DNA from 3 places in the Acetobacter papayae genome. Region 3 is predicted to be linked to each of the others. Evidence: predicted binding sites of a transcription regulator. Region 3 holds the regulator's gene; each other region holds the start of a gene.

Region 1 (6,505 bases), on a different contig from region 3:
TGGCGCGGCGCTACGGCGCGCTCACCTATCTGGACGAAGTGCACGCCGTGGGCCTGTACGGTGCAGAGGGTGGCGGTGTTTCCCAGCGCGATGGCGTGGCCGATCAGGTGGATATTATCGAAGGCACGCTGGCCAAGGGTTTTGGCGTGCATGGCGGCTATATTACCGCCTCCGCCACAATCGTGGATTTTCTGCGCTCAACCGCATCGGGCTTTATTTTCACAACTGCCCTGCCGCCCTGCGTGGTGGGGGCGGCGCTGGCCAGCGTGCGCAAGGTGCGTGCGGAAAACTGGCGGCGCGAGACCCTGTTCGAGCGCGTGAACATGTTCCGCCACAAGCTGCGTGCGGCAGGGGTGCCGTTTACCATGACCCCCAGCCATATCGTGCCCATTCCGGTGGGGGATGCCGAGCGCTGCAAGCGGATCAGCCGCCGCCTGCTTAACGAGTTCGGCCATTATGCTACCCCCATCAACTATCCGACCGTGCCGGAGGGAACCGAGCGCCTGCGCCTGACCCCCGGCCCGTTCCATACGGATGAAATGATGGACGATATGGTGCGCGCACTCGGCGTGCTGCTGCGTGAGGAAGGGGTTATCCCCGCCCGTGAGGCCGCCGGACAGGCAGCCTGAAAACAGTGCAGCGGGGCAACAGCCCCATCTGCTTTTGGCCCGCCCTGATAGCCCCTTGTTAAAGGTGGGTATCAGGGCGTTGCCGTTTTGGGGCCTGTATGTGGCTACAGGCCCACTCCCTTACGGGTGGGCGGCCATTTTCAGGCGGGACAGGGCGGCCCGGAGTTCATCAAGCGAAACAGCGCCGGGAATGATCTCGCGCGTGCCGATAATAAAGGTGGGCGTACCATCCAGCCCGATGGAGCGCGCCAGCGCCAGATTGCGCGCAAGGGCCGTGGCGGTTTCGCTGCTGGTCATGTCTTTTTCCAGCCGTGCGGTGTCCAGTCCGGTGCTGGCGGCAACACGGCGGATACGCTCCATGCCCGGCGCGCCGGTATCGGTCATGAGGGCTTTCTGGAACGCCAGATAGGCGTTCTGCCGCCCCGCCGCCATGATGGCCTGCGCATCCAGCGTGCTGTTGGGGCCAAGAATGGGAATGATCTTTTCCACCAGCCGCAGGTCGGGTTCGGATGCGCTGAGGGTGGTCAGGTCTTCCAGCACCTTGCGGCAGTATGGGCAGCGGGGGTCGTAGAACTCTACCACCTCAAGCGTGCCATGCGGGTTGCCGACCACGACATCCGTGCTGCTTTTGCCAAACAGGGTGGGGTTGCGGCGCACCACATCCAGCGCCGAGGCGGCTTTCTGTTCCGCCGCATGGGCCTGCAGGGAGGACACCGCATCGGACAGGATGCTCGGGTCGGATTTCAGCGCCTCGCGCACGATGGAAACGATTTCCGCCCGTTGGGCCGGGGTAAAGCTGCTCTGCCCGGTTGCGGGTGTGGCGGCCGTGGCCGCCTGAGCACCGGAGGGAAGGGCTGCCGCCGGGGCAATCGACAGGGCCGCCAGCACGGCAAGTCCCGCACGGGCGGGGCGAAAAAACGAGGCGAGTGCGCGCATAAGGTTGGGTACTCCGTAAAACGGGATGGTATGGCACGAGCGCGGGCTCTCGCAAGGGGGGCCGTGGCCTGTGCGCGCGCATGTCTGTTGCTGCCCGCAAGAAAGCAGGTTAATCGAAAAGAAGATGGAAAAGAGACGTCCGCCCGCCGGGTGGGCCTATCAACGGAGATATCAAGGCGTGGCTGCCCGATTCAAGACTAACCGTTACGTCCAGACCCGTTCCCGCCTGCCGGGGCGTCTGCGCGGGGCGGCGCTCGCGCTGGCCATGACAGGCTCCCTGACGGCCTGCAGCGCTGATCCCTATCTGACACAGGCAAAGGTTACAGGCTTTACCGGCTCTGTCGCGGCGGATGACCCGCGCGCGGTGCTGGTCGCGCGTGACGTGCTGGCGCAGGGTGGTAACGCGGCGGATGCGGCGGCGGCACTGGGCATGGCGCTGGCGGTTACGCTGCCTTCGCGCGCGGCGCTGGGCGGCGGTGGCGCGTGTCTGGCCTGGAAACCGGGCGAGGCACAGGGGCAGGCTTTTGTGTTCCTTCCCAAGGCAGGCAGCATGGTGGCCAGTGCCGCTCCTCAGCCGGTTTTTGTAAAGGGCCGCAGGGTTGCGGTTGCGACACCAGCCGGTGTGACGGATCGCCCGGCTTCGGTGCCGATGCTCGCACGCGGACTGTTTCTGATGCAGATGCGCTATGGCAGCGTGGACTTTGCTGACCTGATCGCCCCCGCACGCGATATGGCCGCACGGGGTGTGGTGGTGAGCGGCCTGCTGGCATCGGACCTCAAGGTGGTGCGTTCCGCCCTGCTGGCGGATGAAAAGGCCCGTGACATTTTCGGTAATGGCTCGGGCGATGTGCTGGGCATGAACGACATACTGGTGCAGACCCGGCTTGGCGGCGCGCTGGAGCGCCTGCGCATTGCCGGTGTGGGCGACCTGTATAACGGTGCGCTGGGCCAGACCTTTATTGAAGGTGCACAGGAAGCCGGTGCGGGGCTGACAGCAGCCGACCTGCGCACGAGTGTTGCCACAGCGCTCAAGCCGCTGACGATCCATGTGGATGGGGTGGATATCAGCACTCTGCCGCCGCCAGCCGATGGCGGGCTGGGTATGGCTGCGGCCTATCTGGCCGGTGGGCAGGGTATCCATGCCGAGCAGGTTGTAGCGGGCTGGCGCGCGCGCGCGGGTGGCGCGGGTGCGGCTGTCAGCACTGCCGATGCACAGGCCCTGCTCAATTCCGGCGCACTGCCTTCGGGCGGGTCTTTGCCGCCGCTGCCCGCATCCACCACGTTTGTGGTGACAGATCGGCAGGGCCTGTCGGTGGGTTGTGCCCTGACCATGGATAACCTGTTCGGCACTGGCCGCGTGGCGGGCTCGACCGGTATCGTGCTGGGGGCTTCACCCGCGCGCAGGCCGCTGCCGCTGCTGCCTGTGGGCATTGCCCATGCGGGTGGGCAGTTCCGGGCCGTGGCTGCGGCTTCGGGGCAGAATGTGGCGGCGGATACGGCTGCCATTGCCCTGCGTTCTGCTGTGGCCGGGGTTGTTCCGCAGGTGGTGGATGGTGTGGGCCGGGCCAATTTTGTGTCCTGCCCGGCGGGTCTGCCGGGTGCGGGTGCGTGCTTTGGCTGGACAGACCCGCGTGGTTCAGGCCTTGCGGTGCCTTCCCGCTCTGTTCACTAACGTGACGGTTTGACAATGCGCACCCTCCGGTTTGCAGGCCTCAGGCTTACGGATCGGGGGGCGTGTGCCGCTTGGGCGGTGGGGTTGGCTTTCTCTCTTGCAAATGTTTCCTTTTGTTCTAAAAGAACAAAAGGAGATCAAATTCTTAATGTGGTGCGCAGGCGGTAGCCCGCGCGCGTTGCGGCGCGATCACGGCGGAGGATGACAGGTATGGACAAGGCAAAAGCTCTTGAAGGCGCTCTGGGGCAGATCGAACGGGCGTTCGGCAAGGGGTCCGTCATGCGGCTGGGCCAGCGCCCGAAAGAACAGACCGATGTGATCTCGACCGGGTCTCTGGGGCTGGATATTGCACTGGGTATCGGCGGTCTGCCGCGTGGCCGCGTGGTGGAAATTTACGGGCCGGAAAGCTCGGGCAAGACCACGCTGGCCCTGCACGCCATTGCCGAAGCCCAGAAAAAAGGCGGCACCTGCGCCTTTATCGATGCCGAGCACGCGCTCGACCCCGGCTATGCCCGCAAGCTGGGTGTGGATATTGACAACCTGCTGATCAGCCAGCCCGATGCGGGTGAGCAGGCGCTGGAAATTGCCGATACGCTGGTGCGCTCCGGCGCGATTGACGTGCTGGTGGTAGACAGTGTTGCCGCACTCGTGCCCCGTGCCGAGCTTGAGGGCGATATGGGCGACAGCCATGTGGGCCTGCATGCCCGTCTGATGAGCCAGGCTCTGCGCAAGCTCACCGGCACGGTCGCGCGCTCCAACACGCTGATGATCTTCCTTAACCAGATCCGCCTCAAGATCGGGGTCATGTTCGGCAACCCCGAAACCACCACGGGTGGCAACGCGCTGAAGTTCTATTCCTCCGTGCGTATGGATATCCGCCGGATTGGCGCGATCAAGGACAAGGACGAGGTCACGGGTAACCAGACACGCGTGAAGGTGGTCAAGAACAAGATGGCCCCGCCCTTCCGGCAGGTTGAATTCGACATCATGTATGGCGAAGGCATCAGCAAGGTGGGTGAACTGATCGACCTTGGCGTGAAAGCGGGTGTGGTGGAAAAATCGGGGGCGTGGTTCTCCTATGACAGCCAGCGCATCGGGCAGGGGCGTGAAAACGCCAAGCAGTTCCTGCGTGATCATCCCGAAATGGCCGCCGATATTGAAAAGAAAGTGCGTGAACACGCAGGCGTGGTGGCCGAAGCCATGATGGTCGCCCCGGATGCAGATGCGCACGAAGACGACGAATAAGATCAACACCACTCAAGACCGGCCCTGAAACGGGGCCGGGGTTACAGGGCCGGGGGTTTCAGCCTCGGCTCACGGCCTGCTATCAAGCCTCACCCTCAGGCGGGATAGGGCAGGAAAGCAGTTGCGCCTGTGGGTCGTAGGAAGCGAGGATTGCCCGTTCCTCGGCTGTGGGCTGTTCTTCCACAAAGCCCTGCGCCAGCCAGAACGTGCGGGCCGGGCCGGTGGAGGTCAGGGTCAGCCAGCGCAGCCCGTTTTGACGGGCAAGGCCGCGTGCGTGTTCAACGGCCTCGCGGGCATGGCCGCCGCCCCGCACCGTGGGGGCCAGCGCGATATCATGCAGGTACCATCGGTCGGCAGGCTGGGGCAGGGTCTCCAGCAGCGTATTGAGCGGCGGGCAGACAAGCCCCAGCCACGGGTGGCTTATCAGATAGCCGCTCAGTTTTCCCTCATGTTCAAGCACAAGGCAGCCTTCGGGGGCCAGCCGCAGCCTTTCGGCAAAAATGGCGGTATCCTCCGGGTAGTCGGCATGAATGGTGTCGGCCAGTGTTGTGACGGCTTCAAGATCGTCTGGCGTCATGCCGCGCCAGATGGTATTTGCACAAAAAGCGGTCATACAGGGGTTCCGTTACGGCTGAAGGTGGCGCGGGATGTGCCCTGACCGATAGGCGGCAGTAAGAAGCGGACGGCATGACACGACGACTGAGGCTGACATTACGGGTGGATGCGGACAATGCGCCAGCCCTCGGACATGGCAAGATACGTCTTCTGGAACAGATTGAGCAGACTGGCTCCATTTCAGCAGCGGGGCGGGCTATGGGCATGTCCTATCGCCGCACATGGTTGCTGGTTGATAGCGTCAACCGACTTTTTGCCGAGCCTGTCGTGGCGGCCCGTCCCGGCGGGGGCGGTGGTGCGCGCCTGACGGAAAGCGGGCGCGAGGTGCTGGCCCTGTATCGGCAGGCGGAGGAGCAGGCCACACAGGGTGCGGCAGACACCCTGCGGCGGCTGGAAGACTACCTTGCCCCGGTCGCTTCTTCATAGTTCTTCAGAAACTGCCAAGAAAAAACCCTATAAGGCTGTCACAGTGTAGGGCATGATGAATAACCCTGCCGGAACGGGCGGGCACAGTGCGGGAGAAAAACGTGTCTTCAGAGGTTCAGCGGCGTGATCTTATGCGAGGGGGGGCCGGTCTTGCCCTAGCTGCGTCTGTCGGGGGTGGTATCGGGCGCGCCCGCGCGGAAGATCTGGGCGGCGCAACGGGCACGTTTGACGATAGTACGGTTGTGCAGATCGCCCGCAGGCTGGCGGGTTCGGCCTATCGCGCGCCGGATCAGTCTTTGCCCAAAGTGCTGGACAACCTGAATTTCGACCAGTTCCGCGGCATTGCCTACCGTTCCGACCGCGCCCTGTGGGGGAATGACGGGCTGGCTTTCGACGTGGAATTTTTTCCGCGCGGCTTTCTCTACCGCCCCCGGATCGAGATTTACGAGGTCAAGGACGGTCAGTCCACGCCGGTGCCGTATTCTCCCGACCTGTTCACCTATGCGGACCCCGCTCTGCGCGTGGGAGATTCCCTCGGCTTTGCCGGGCTGCGCCTGCGCAATGCCATCAATACCCCCGGGGTGATGGAAGAATTCTGCGTCTTTTTGGGTGCATCCTATTTCCGCGCCGTGGCCAAGGGGCAGACATACGGCCTGTCAGCCCGTGGTTTTGCAGATGGCACGGGCGACCCCAAAGGCGAGGAATTCGCGCTGTTCCGGGCCTTCTGGCTGGAAAAACCCCAGCCCGGCGTGCAGTCGGTGGTTATTCATGCGCTGCTCGACAGCCCTTCGCTGGCCGGAGCGTTCCGCTTTACCATCCGCCCGGGGGATGCCACGGTTTTTGACGTGCAGAGCACGCTGTTCCCCCGCACCACCATTGCTCAGGGCGGTATCGCCCCGCAGACGGGCATGTTCTATTTCGATGCCAATGATCGCAATCATGTGGATGATTGGCGTCCCGCGGCCCATGATAGCGAAGCCCT
Region 2 (6,505 bases), on a different contig from region 3:
GTTGTGCGTCTAGACCGGATCAGCATTCCCTGAGCCGACCCGGCCACACCGGCTCCCCCTCATTCGGGTAGAAGCCGCCGGTGGGTTCAGTCCGCGCGGCGGAGCATGAAGAACGACGCCAGAGCAAAACACACAATTGATGTGCCCAGCGAGGCCACAGCCGTCATACGCTCGGCCGGATTGAACAGCATGGCCCCGAATACAACCGCAACCCCTGCAATGGTAGCGTAATTGGTGAGCGGAAAAAGCGGCAGCCGAAAACGGCCCTGCCCCGCACGCTCGGCGGCTTTGCGGGTGACGACATGGGCTGTCACGATCAGGCTGTAGATCAACAGGATCACGCCGCCGCTGCAACTGAGCAAAAAGGCAAAAATCGTATCCGGCGCGAGAATGGAGGAAAACGCCACCAGAGCGCCCGCCAGACCGCTGACCGTAATGGCCAGACGCGGCGCACCGGATGCAGCACAGCGGCCCAGCGGTGCGGGGGCATCGCCCTGTTCAGCCAGTTCACGCAGCACGCGCGAGGTAATATACAGGCTGGAATTCATGCATGACAGAATGGCGCTCAGCACCACAACGCGCATCATCAGCCCGGCACCGGGCACGCCCATACGGTCCATGGCCGCGACAAAAGGCGACCGGCCGGAAATAATCGTATCCCACGGCACCACAATCAGGATCATGCCTACAGCCAGAACATAAAACAGCGTTACACGCAGCCCCAGACTACGCGTAACGCGGTCTATGCTTTTTTCTGATTCACTGGATTCCGCCGCTGCGACGGTAGCAATTTCCGCCCCCATCATGCTGAACAGAATGGTTGGGACGATGGACAGCACCGTCAGCAAACCATGAGGTACCAGACCGCCATGCCCCACAAGATTATCGCGCACCGAAACACCCGGCCCGAAAACATGCAGCACATATAAAAGGCTCAGCCCCACAAAGGCGAGAATGCTGAAAACCTTCACACCGGAAAGCCAGAACTCACATTCGCCAAAAACACGTGGTGCAGCAAAATTGATCGCCTTGAGCACGGCCAGCTGTATAAGGGCCAGTAGCCAGACCGGCAGGTTTACCCAGTCCTGCAACAGAATGGCCCCTGCTATCGCCTCGCTGCCCAGCACCACCACCCAGAAAAACCAGTAAAGCCAGCCAGCGGTAAAACCGATCCTGTCGCCATGGGCGATGCGGATATAGGCCACAAACGACCCCTGACGCGGGTTGTTCACCACCATTTCGCCAAGCATCCGCATAACCAGCATAACCAGCGCGCCAACGCCCAGATAGGCCAGCAGCACCGCTGGCCCCGTGGCTACTATGGCAGCACTGCTCCCAACAAACAGCCCCGCGCCAATCGTGCCGCCAAGGGCGATCATAGCGATATGCCGGTTCCGAAGACCCGCGCCCGATTTGACGGGCTGTGCGGTCTTTGCCTGTGCCATGCGGAAAATCCTTTACTGTCGCCCGATCTCTATAGTGTCCCTGCGTGATCGAACTGATCGATCATACTTGAAACGGAACAATATCCAAAGCGCACCGGCCCTGCCGAACACAAAGGGGACAGACAGCGCCACGAGGCAGAACCATGCCCAGTGCATGGTCTTGTCCGGCACGTCATCAGAATCGGGGGGAAACTGGAGCGGATGAGGGGAATCGAACCCCCGTATGCAGCTTGGGAAGCTGCCGTTCTACCATTGAACTACATCCGCGTGGCGAACCAGTGGCTGCCTTATAACCCCGGATCAGCGGACTGGCAATCCGAAGGGTGTATTTTCCCGCTTACTCACCCTGCGCGTCTGGGCTGACCAGATCAGACACATGCCCGCTCTCGCGCAGGGTCAACCCTTCAGGCGGCCGGGCAGGCGCGCTGCCCCGTGCAACCCGGCGCGGCAGAACAGCCTGTGTAAAGCCCAGCTTGGCAGCTTCCTTCAGGCGGGAATCTGCCTGCGCAACCTGACGGATCTCTCCCGAAAGCCCGACTTCGCCAAAATAGACCGCACCGGGGCTGGTTGGCACGCCAGTCGCGGCTGAAACCAGTGCGGCAGCCACAGCCAGATCAGCCGCCGGTTCGGCCACTTTCAGCCCTCCGGCAACGTTCAGATAGACATCCATGCCCGAAAGTTTCAGCCCGCAGCGTGTTTCCAGCACGGCCAGTAGCATGGCCAGCCGCCCGCTATCCCACCCCACCACGGCACGGCGGGGCGCACCATCTCCCCCTTTGGGCGACAGCAGGGCCTGCACTTCCAGCAGGACAGGACGTGAGCCTTCAAGCCCAGCAAACACGGCAGACCCCGCAATATTGCCGCGCCGCTCGGCTAGGAACAGCGCTGAAGGATTGCTGACTTCCTCCAACCCGCGATCCGTCATGGCGAACACACCAATTTCATCCGTTGCGCCGTAACGGTTCTTGGCGGCCCGCAAAATGCGGAACTGGTGCCCACGGTCACCCTCGAAATACATGACGGCATCCACCATGTGCTCAAGCACGCGCGGGCCTGCCAGTGCACCTTCCTTGGTGACATGCCCCACAAGGATAAGGCAAAAGCCCCGGCGCTTGGCCGAGCGGATCAGTTCAAACGCGCAGGCCCTGACCTGCGAAACCGTGCCCGGCGCACTTTCCACCGTTTCCAGCCACATGGTCTGGATAGAATCGATTACAACCACCCGCACATCGGCCTCTGCCTCGGCGGTTGCGATAATGTCAGCCACGTTGATGGAGGCGGCCAGTTCCAGCTTCGCACCTTCCACCCCCAGCCGCCGGGCGCGCAGGCGGATCTGATCCACCGCCTCTTCGCCCGAAATATACAAAACCCGCTCACCCTGCTCGGCCAGACGGCTGGCCGCCTGCAACAGCAGCGTGGATTTGCCAATACCCGGATCACCCCCGACCAGCACGACAGAGGCAGGCACCAGCCCACCGCCCAGTGCGCGATCAAGCTCCGCAATGCCTGAGCGCACGCGCGGCGGTGGCTGTACGACCCCCTGTAGCGCCTCCAGCTTGACACGCCGCCCCGGCACGGCCCGCGCGGCGGAAGATGCCGCCAGTGGCTCCACTGGCAGTTCCTCAAGGGTGTTCCATTCCTGACAGGCATCGCACTGCCCGGCCCATTTGGCATGCACGGCCCCGCAAGCGGTGCATCCGTACTGACGGGCTGGTTTTTTGGCCACGGCCACTCCTTGCTACTCCGCGCGGCACAGCCCGGCACGGCATGGCGCGGCTGTTATCCGCCCCAGCACAAAATGGAATAAAACAGGAACAAACTCAAGCCCACGCCCCATGACGCGCACAGGCACTTTGACGAACCCCCTCCATCCACGCTAGGCCAGCAGAGCGATACCGCACCCACCCACACGCGCAGGAGCAGACAGCCCCGATCCATGGATATGGCGCTTGATCTCGTGGCCGGTATAGGCCGCGCCACCCTTTCCCTTCTCCGCGCAACAGGGGCGATCACGCTCTTTGCTCTCTCGGGCCTGTCGCATATTGTCCGCCCGCCTTTTTACGGGCGGGTGTTCTGGGGCAGTTTTCTCGAAACCGGGTTTTTCTCACTGCCTGTGGTAGCACTGACAGCGCTGTTCTCGGGCGGGGTGATTGCCCTGCAATCCTATACGGGCTTTGCCCAGTATCATGCGCAAAGTGCCATTGCCGGTATTGTGGTGCTGGCCGTTACCCGTGAACTGGGCCCGGTTCTGGCGGGGCTTATGGTCGCGGGGCGTGTGGGTGCGGCCATGGCGGCCCAGATTGGCACCATGCGCGTGACCGACCAGATTGATGCGCTGGATACCCTGTCCACCAACCCCATGAAATATCTGGTGGCCCCACGGCTGCTGGCCGGGCTGGTCGCCCTGCCCCTGCTGGTGCTGATAGCCGACGTGCTGGGGGTTGCTGGGGGTTTTCTGGTGGCGGTGGTCAAGCTCGATTTTTCCGCCACTGCGTATATTACCGCCACACTCAACGCCCTGAAAACCGAGGATGTTACGGTCGGGCTGGTCAAGGCGGCACTCTTCGGGTTTCTGATAACCCTCATGGGCTGCTACCATGGCTATAACAGCAAGGGTGGGGCCGAAGGTGTGGGCTCCGCCACCACAGCCGCCGTGGTCGCGGCCTCCATTTTGCTGCTGGCCTTCGATTACCTGATAACGGACCTGTTTTTCTCGCACTGAACACCATAAGGACCGCCGCCCCGCATGACAGATGCGCCCCCGAAAATCCGTATCCGCGACCTGCACAAGTCTTTCGGCAGCAAAAAGGTGCTCGATGGTGTCACGCTGGATGTGGCGCAGGGCACCTCATGCGTGATCATCGGCGGTTCAGGTTCTGGAAAATCCGTTCTGCTGCGCTGCATTCTGGGACTGATGACCCCCGATTCCGGCAGTATTGAAATCGACGGCGAAAATATCCTGACCGCCCCGGACAGCCGCCGCGAAAGCCTACGTGGCGAAATAGGCATGCTGTTCCAGAACGCCGCCTTGTTTGACAGCCTGCCCGTATGGGAAAATGTCACCTTCGGGCTGCTGGCGCGCAAGCGCCTGTCACGCCGCAATGCCCGGAGCGAGGCTGGTGGCATTCTGGCGCAAGTCGGGCTCGATCCTTCGGTGGGAGACCTCTATCCGGCGGAACTGTCCGGGGGCATGCAAAAACGCGTAGGCCTTGCACGCGCTATCGCCGCCCGGCCTGACATGCTGTTTTTTGATGAACCTACAACCGGGCTGGACCCCATTATGGGGGCCGTTATCGACGGGCTGATTGTAAACTGCGTCAAAACGCTCGGCTCCACCGCCATAGCCATTACGCATGACATGGCCTCCGCCCAGCGCATAGGCGATCAGGCGGCCATGCTCTATCGGGGGCAACTGGTCTGGCAGGGGGCCGCCAGCACCCTGATGGACAGCGGCAACCCGTATGTAGACCAGTTCACCCACGGTCGCCGCGAAGGGCCTATCACCATGGAACTGCGGCGCTAGCGGGCGCGCAGGCGCACTTCTTGGCTTGCCCGCGCTGCGTGCGGGTGAGATAGAAAGACGAAAGAGAAACGGCCCGTTCAACCGTGGAGAAAGACAACATCATGAAACGTGCAGTCCTGTTACTGGCTTGTGCGCTGGGCCTTTCCGCGTGCGGGATGTTCCATTCGACCCCCCGCCACATTACCTCCCCCGCTCAGTTGGAAAAACTGGGGTTCCGCGCTCATATCCAGAACAGCGGCACCTGACCCGCCGCCCGGCCTGAAACTCCCTGACATCATTCCCCTTTCTTTCGGGAGGTTCACGCACGAGGCAGCCACGCAAGGCATACGGTAAAGCGGAGCTACGACAGCCCAATGCGCCATCAGCTTTTTTTCTCCTCCCTGCGCCGTCTGCCCTTGCTTGCAGGGTTGGTTCTTGCCCTGATTGCGGGCCATGGGCAGCAGGCCCACGCTGCCACAGCCACAGCGCGCACCGATACGGCCAACCCCACCCAGCCCGCAGCCAGCGGCAATGTGCCCGGCGGGCTGGCCAGCGCCTTTATCGCCCGCGCGGAAAACAGCGCACCTGACCAGACGCTGGACGACATGGAAGCGGAAATCCGCACCATTTACGATACCGGCCTGCAGGACCACGATACGGGCCATACTTCCGCCGATCTGGCCGCCCTGCTGCAACGGGCAACGGCTGTGGCCACGCAGGCCGATACACTGATGACACGGCTGAAGCCCTACCACGCCATGTACCAGAATTTTCTGGACATTCTGGGCAAGCCCCCAGCCGCGGGCGACCCAGCCGAGGCCGCCTCCATTACCGAGCAGCGCAACACGCTGACACGCCGCCAAAAAGAGGTGGATGCACGCATGATGCGGCTGAAGCTGTATCAGGCCGAAGCCCAGCAGCTTATCAGCGCTCTGCGCCAGCATGGGAGCGCCATTCAGCAGGCGACACTCTGGCAGCGTTTTCCCTCACCCTTGGGTATCAATTTCTGGTCCGGTCTGGCGGGGGCGTTCCGGCAGGACAGCACCCACCTGCATGAACTGGCCCAACAGACCGTAGCCCTGACAGGCGTTGCCTTTAGCGGCTCGCGCGTCTTCATCACGCTAGGGGGGATTGCGGGTACGGCCCTGCTTATGGCGATGTGGTTGTGCTGCCACGGCCCTGTGCGCAGGCTGGTGAGTCGCTTTGTGCCTTTTGGCCGCCTGCGCCCGATTACCGCTACCCTCGCCTGCGCCGCCATAGCCACGGCGGCATGGGGTTTTTCGTGCCAGATCCTGTGGAATATCCTGTCTTTCGACAACCCGGCAGCCCAGGGTGATCTGGCTGTTCTGGCCGACATGGTGGCGACACAGGCCCCCTTATGCGGTTTTGTGCTGGAACTGGGCTGGTGCCTGTTTTCCCGCGCGAAGGAATGGCGGGTTTTCACCATACCCGACGAACTGGCCAGAAACCTGCGCCTGTTCCCTGCATGGCTGGCCGGGGCCATGCTTGTGCGCGGCGCGTTGCGTTACATGGATACCCATAGCGGCCTATCCCTGCT
Region 3 (6,505 bases):
CATCCGCCAGCGTTATGCGGCTACCTTGTGTTGCAACGCAGGGCAGGGGCGGCGGGGCGGTCTGCATCTGGCTGTAGGGTAGCCAGATATGGGGCAGGCCCTGCTCGTACCATGCGGGGGCCGGTGTCAGGGGGGCATGGGCCGCGTGAGTGTTGGAAGAAGCGGTATTCATGCGCGTGTCCTAGCTGGAAGATTGACCGAAGGCGCGCGCTCCGGCACCAAGTCGTGTCATGATGCGGTTTGATGATCTGTTTCTTAAAGGGCTGGATACTCTCGCCGGGCAGGGCCGTCTACGGTCGTGCCGGGACTGGCGTGCCGAGGGTGGTGCGTTCCTGCGGCAGGGTGCCGAGGGTGCGAGCGTGGTGGATTTTTCCTCCAACGACTATCTGGGCCTGCGCACGCACCCTCTGCTGGCTGAACGCGGGGCGGAGTGGGGGCGGCTTTTTGGTAGCGGCAGTGGGGCATCGCGGCTGGTTACAGGCTCCATGCCTGCCACCCGTGGGCTGGAAAACAGGCTGGCAGCGCTCAAGGGCATGCAGGCTGCACGGATTTTTTCTTCCGGCTGGCAGGCTAACGCATCCATAGTGCCTGCTCTTGCCAGCCTGTCGCGGCAGGTGACGGGGGCTCCGGCCACGGTTCTGGCAGACAGGCTCATGCATGCCAGCCTGTATCAGGGCTGTGCGGCTGCGGGTATCAGGCCGGTCAGGTTCCGTCATAACGATATGGAGCACCTGCGCGCCGTGCTGGAACAGGCCGCAGGGCCGGGTCTGCGGCTGATCCTGACGGAAAGCGTGTTCAGCATGGATGGCGACCGTGCCGATCTGGAAACGCTGCATGCCCTTGCCCGCCAGTATAATGCGTTTTTGTGTGTGGATGAGGCGCATGCCACGGGTATTCTGGGGGCACAGGGCAAGGGGCTTGTGGCCGGGCGGGCAGATCTGGTCGTGGGCACTTTCAGCAAGGGGCTGGGCAGTATGGGGGCGTTTGTAGCGGCCTCGGATGCTGTGTGCCGCTGGCTGGAAAACGCGGCCTCGGGGTTTGTGTTTTCCACTGCACCGTCACCTCTGGTGCTGGGGGCGGTGGACGCGGCGCTGGACCTGCTGCCGGGCATGGACCACTCCCGTGCTCATGTGGCTGAACTGGCAGACCTGTTTCGCCAGCGTATGACCGAACAGGGGCTGGATGTCGGCCCGTCATCCACGCAGATCGTGCCGGTTATTGTCGGGCGCGAACAGGATGCCCTGGCGCTTGCCCGTGCGGTCGAACAGGCTGGTTTTCTGGCCGTAGCCATTCGCCCGCCCACGGTGCCGCCGGGTGCCTGTCGCCTGCGTGTGGTGCTGCATGCACACCACACCCATGAGCAGGTGGAAGCGCTGGCTACAGCCATTATACAGGCCAGCCGGAGCCTGCCTCATGACTGACCCCCGTGTGGTGCTGGTTCATGGCTGGGGTTTTGGACCTGCGTTCTGGGCCCCGCTGCGCGAAAGGTTGGGCTGGTCTGATGTTACCGTGGCCGATTTAGGCTTTTTCGGCGGCGGGCAGGGGGTGGACCCGACATCGCTGGCGGCGTTCTGTCAGGCGGGTGGCCCTGTGCTGGCCGTAGGACATTCACTGGGCTTTTTGTGGCTGGCCAGTCAGGTGAGCTTACCGGAAGGCAGTTTTCTGGCAGGGATCAATGCTTTTGGCTGCTTTGCAGCACGGCCAGATTTTTCCGCCGGTGTAGCGCCGCGCGTGCTGGGGCGTATGGTACAGGGACTGGACAGGACTCCCCTGACCGTTGTGAACGATTTTCGCGCGCGTTGTGGCGCTGCGCCTCTAGCCGAGGAAATGGCGCTGGATGTGCCTGCTCTCACCGCAGGGCTGGCCCTTTTGCGCGAGGGCGATGCCCGCACCTCGCTGGCAGGTATGCAGGGGCGTGTGGCCGTGCTGGCCGGGCAGGAAGACCCGATCGTGCCTCAGGCCATGACCGTGGCGTCCCTGCCAGGAACGCTTGATCCCCTCTGGGCAAAAGGGGGGCACCTGCTGCCACAGACCGACCCGGACACCTGCGCTGCTTTTGTGGAGCGGTGCCGCCAGACAATGCGGGAGATGCCGTTATGACCGGTTCCTTGACAGGAGAAACACCGCAGCCCGTTACGCTACGGCAGGCGCATATCCGCGACCGTTTTGATGGCGCGCAGGGCTATGACGAGGCTGCAACACTCCAGCGGGTGGCGGCGCGCACTCTGGCGGGCGATCTGGCGCACACTATGGCCGAGCGGGCGCATACACCTTTGCGCGTGCTGGAAATTGGCTGTGGCACTGGCTTTTTGAGTGCGCAGCTATGTGCCCTGTGGCCGCAGGCCCATATTCTGGCGACGGATTACGCCCCACAGATGCTTGAGCGTGTCACTGCCCGGCTGGGTACGCGGGTGGATGTCCGGTTGATGGACGCCGCTATGCCGGATATCGGCGGCCCGTTTGATGTCATTTGCGGCAATCTGGTGCTGCAATGGCTGGATAACCCAGCTGAAGCCCTGAACCGGCTGGCGGGCCTGCTGGCACCCGGTGGCGTGCTGGCGGTTTCGACCCTGCGCGCGGGCACGTTTGCCGAGTGGCAGACAGCGTGTGAGCAGGAAGGGCAGAGGCCCGCAACGCCTGCTTACCCGGATATGGCGGCATTGGCCCTTTGGGTGCCGTATCCTTGTCAGGGCGTATGGCGGGCTGAGCGCTGTGTGCAGGCCTTTGGCACGGGGCTGGATTTTGTCCGGCATCTGAAGGCAACCGGAGCCAATACGCCGCGGGCAGATGCCTCAGGCATGAGTGCCGGGGCGCTGAGGCGTGTGGCCACCCGTTTTGAGGAAAGCGGCGCTGCCGTAACGTGGGAACTGGCATATGGGTGTTTCCGACGCCCGGCGCGTGCGGGTGTGTTCGTAACCGGAACCGATACCGGTGTGGGCAAAACGCTGGTTTCGGCCTGTCTGGTGCGGCGCTGGCAGGCGCTATACTGGAAGCCCCTGCAAAGCGGGCTTGCGGATGAGGAAGGCGATACCCCGACTGTTTCCAGACTGGCAGGGGGAGAGTCCATGCAGGGGCAGGGCGTGCGGTGTTTCCCACCCGCCGGGGCCTATCAGGCCTCGCTATCTCCCGAAGCAGCCGCGCGTGCGGAAGGTGTGACGATCGACCCCGCCCTGCTGGCCCTGCCTATGGAGGCGCCGCAGCAACCGCTTGTGGTGGAAGGGGCTGGCGGTTTGATGGTGCCAGTGACGGACGAGATCATGATGGTCGATCTGGCGCAGCGTTGGGGGCTGCCTGTTGTGCTGGTGGCACGCAGTGGGCTGGGCACGCTCAATCATACGCTGCTCAGCCTTGAGGCCCTGCGTGCCCGAGGTATTGCCGTGGCAGGTGTGGTGCTGAATGGCCCGCCCAACCCGGAAAACAGCCGTACGATTGCCGATAAGGGTAAGGTGCGGATTCTGGCCGAAATCCCGCATGAAGCCGAGCTAGATGCTCCGACCGTGGAGAGGCTGGCAGCCCTGCTTCCGCCATGGTCAGAGATTGCTGGCGCGTAAGGCGCTGCTTCCCCCGTAAGGGGAGCCGCCAGAGGGGCTGGCGGCTGAACCTGTGTATGAAGGCGGTTAGTACTGCCGCAGCAGGCCGCTGAGCTGGCCTTGGATGCGGAGCCGGTCGGCGGGAACAATCCGTGTTTCGTAGCGTGCATTTGCGGGTTCAAGCGCAATCATGCCGCCTTTGCGGCGCAGGCGCTTGAGCGTGACTTCGCTTTCATCAATCAGGGCCACGATAATCTGCCCGTTTTCGGCCTGATCGGTCTTGCGGATGATCACCTGATCTCCATCCATGATACCGGCTTCGATCATGGAATCGCCAGCGACTTCCAGCGCGTAATATTCGCCGTTGCCCAGCATGGCCGCAGGCACGCTCAGGCTGGCCCCTGCGGAGGCCACGGCCTCAATCGGCAGGCCGGCGGCAATACGGCCGTAGAGCGGCACCTTGATGGTTTCCTGCTCGTTTTCCTGTGCGGGGCGGTTAAAGCGCGCACGAATTACGTTAGCGGGCAGTTCTGCCTCGGCTCCCGGCAACTGAATGACCTCGAGCGCACGAGCACGGTGATGGTGGCGGCGCAGAAAACCGCGCTCTTCCAGCCCCGAAATCAGGCGGTGAATACCTGATTTGGAGCGCAGGCCCATGGCTTCGCGCATTTCGTCAAAGGAAGGGGAAAAGCCCGTTTGCCTGAGGTGCGAATCAATGAACAGAAGAAGTTTGTGCTGTTTGCGTGTCAGCATTTCGCACCCCGGAAAGCAAGTGAAAAAATCGGGAAAGCCCGCTTTTTGTTCTATGTAAGTTCTCGTTTTCTGTCAATTGCTTCCCGGTGGTTCCGCTCAATTTCTTTGCGGTGATTGCGGCTTTGGGCGGGTCATGAAAGACGCACGATCTGGCATGGGCTCCCTGCCGCCGCCGCCGGGGCATGGGGGGCGCGGATGATAAGGGCCTGGCTCTGCGCCAGAATGTGAAGCTGTGCGGAGTCCTGACTGGCGAAAGGCGTGACAACGGGCAGGCTGTCGGGTGCTGGAGCGTTGGACAATGTGGCACGCAGGAAATCCTGCCGCTGGTCGTTCGGGCCGACATCCACACCCAGTATGGCCGGTTCGGTGGGGAGCGTGTCAGCAACAGCCATGCCCATCATGCGCTGGATGGCGGGGGCCACAAACACCGTGGAACAGACCAGCGCTGCCACCGGGTTGCCCGGCAGGCCGATGATGGGGGTAGAGCCGATATGCCCCGAAAGCAGGGGCTTGCCGGGTCGCATGGCGATTTTCCAGAAATCGAGCGTGAGGCCGATATCGGTCAGCGACTGGCGGACAAGGTCATAGGCCCCGACACTGGCACCACCTATCGTCACCAGCATGTCGCTCTGGCGCGCTTGGGCAAAGGCTTCGGTCAGGGAGCGTGTGGTGTCCCGTGCGGAGGGGAGCATGAGCACCTCGGCTCCGGCCTGTTGCAGGCAGGCCGTCACCATGAACAGTGCGGAATTGAAAATACCATCCTCACGAACGGGGTCGCCGGGCAGGGCAATTTCATCTCCCGTGCTCAGAACGCTTACGCGCGGTTTGCGGGTGACGGTCAGCCACGCATGCCCACTCGCCGCCGCAAGGCCGATTTCCTTGGGGCCGAGTCTGGTGCCCGCTTGCAGCAGGCATGTGCCCTGAGCGAAATCCTGCCCCTGCATGCGAATAAACCGGCCTGCGGCAGAGGCGTGTGTGAGGGTGATCCGGTCTCCCTCGCGCTGCGTGTTTTCCTGAATGATAACCGTATCGGCTCCGGCGGGGATCTGGCTGCCGGTGAAAAGCCGCACGCACTCGCCCGGCTGGATGACATGCGCCGTGGGGTGGCCTGCAGGGGCTTCGGCTATAACATGGAGTACAGCGCCTTCTGTGGCGTCCTGTGCGCGGGCGGCATAGCCATCCATGGCGGAAACCGACACAGGCGGATTGGCCCGGCGGGCGTGCACATCAAGGCCGAGAACACGCCCAAGCGCGCTGCCGAGTGGCACGGTTTCCTGCCCGCAGGCGACAATGCCCGACAGGATCCGTGCGCGCGCTGTGGCCACATCAAGCATAAATTATTCTCCTTTTGCTGCCCGAGGTACTGTTTTGGTGCAAGAAAGCTTGACCTTTTTCTTTTGTATGGCATTTTGCGGCCACTTGAACATCGCCGGAGCCGCATGTCCGGTTCCGTAAACACGCTCTGCCGAGGAAATCATGGCCAAGACCAATGTCATCAAGATCCGTCTCGTTTCGACGGCCGACACGGGTTACTTCTACGTGACCAAAAAGAATGCCCGCGCTCACACGGGCAAGATGGAACTCAAGAAGTACGATCCCGTCGCGCGCAAGCACGTCGTTTTCCGCGAAGCCAAGATTAAATAAATCTAGCGGAACGGGGCGGGCGGCATAGCCGCCTGTTACGGTGGGCTTTGTTCCACACAACGAAAAACGGCGCCTCAGGGCGCCGTTTTTCGTTCTAGGCCAGACAAGCCGCGCGTGATCAGAATAAAGGGTCATGCCGGTCATAGGGAATGACGATATCGTTCTTGTCGGCCATGTTCATCATGGCGCGGGCGCGTTCATCCAGAATATCGGTATCGAGAGACTGTTCTTTCAGGCCGTTGACGCGCCGCCGCCATGCGGCCTGTTCGGTCAGGGCGTCCTGCTGTGCCTGCTGTGCCTGTGCCAGCAGGCCAAGCTGCTGCTGATATGCCTGCATGCCATGGTCGCCCTGCGTGGCGTTCCAGCCGAAATACACCGTAATTCCGAGGAATACGGTGGGCGGTACGACAGCGCGAACAACACGGCGAATAAAGCGGCCTATCTGCACGTTTTCCAGTCCTGCTTGTAAAATGTGCGAAGTACAGCACCTTTACAGTACTAAACCACATATGCAGGCCGGTAAAGGGAATTGCAGCGCGCCGGATTGCCGGGGCTGGAGCCGGGTGCGGGGCCCCCCC

The links. Region 3 encodes LexA, which represses DNA repair genes until DNA is damaged. Its sites were predicted from a motif close to TGTTCTANNTANGTTC; they were not measured.
Region 1: a site for LexA is predicted at 3,362-3,377, ahead of recA (recombinase RecA). Genes of this name have one in related genera too.
Region 2: a site for LexA is predicted at 3,247-3,262, ahead of radA (DNA repair protein RadA). Genes of this name have one in related genera too.

The regions. Positions count from the first base shown of each region.
Region 1 covers NZ_JBDNWF010000043.1:2,963-9,467, forward strand. Annotated here, with positions in the region: gene hemA (5-aminolevulinate synthase) at 1-629, shown strand, start outside; gene ABF757_RS10905 (DsbA family protein) at 750-1,565, opposite strand; gene ABF757_RS10910 (gamma-glutamyltransferase) at 1,744-3,237, shown strand; gene recA (recombinase RecA) at 3,448-4,482, shown strand; gene ABF757_RS10920 (GNAT family N-acetyltransferase) at 4,565-5,095, opposite strand; gene ABF757_RS10925 (winged helix-turn-helix domain-containing protein) at 5,170-5,523, shown strand; gene ABF757_RS10930 (OpgD/OpgG family glucan biosynthesis protein) at 5,625-6,505, shown strand, end outside.
Region 2 covers NZ_JBDNWF010000012.1:10,354-16,858, reverse strand. Annotated here, with positions in the region: gene ABF757_RS05690 (YoaK family protein) at 1-33, shown strand, start outside; gene ABF757_RS05685 (amino acid permease) at 87-1,445, opposite strand; tRNA gene ABF757_RS05680 (tRNA-Gly) at 1,639-1,712, opposite strand; gene radA (DNA repair protein RadA) at 1,783-3,171, opposite strand; gene ABF757_RS05670 (MlaE family ABC transporter permease) at 3,382-4,167, shown strand; gene ABF757_RS05665 (ABC transporter ATP-binding protein) at 4,192-4,968, shown strand; gene ABF757_RS05660 (hypothetical protein) at 5,070-5,213, shown strand; gene ABF757_RS05655 (mechanosensitive ion channel domain-containing protein) at 5,322-6,505, shown strand, end outside.
Region 3 covers NZ_JBDNWF010000001.1:23,870-30,374, forward strand. Annotated here, with positions in the region: gene ABF757_RS00085 (adenosylmethionine--8-amino-7-oxononanoate transaminase) at 1-172, opposite strand, end outside; gene ABF757_RS00090 (aminotransferase class I/II-fold pyridoxal phosphate-dependent enzyme) at 231-1,421, shown strand; gene ABF757_RS00095 (alpha/beta fold hydrolase) at 1,414-2,100, shown strand; gene bioD (dethiobiotin synthase) at 2,097-3,551, shown strand; gene lexA (transcriptional repressor LexA) at 3,618-4,283, opposite strand; gene ABF757_RS00110 (molybdopterin molybdotransferase MoeA) at 4,415-5,617, opposite strand; gene rpmG (50S ribosomal protein L33) at 5,760-5,927, shown strand; gene ABF757_RS00120 (FtsB family cell division protein) at 6,046-6,375, opposite strand.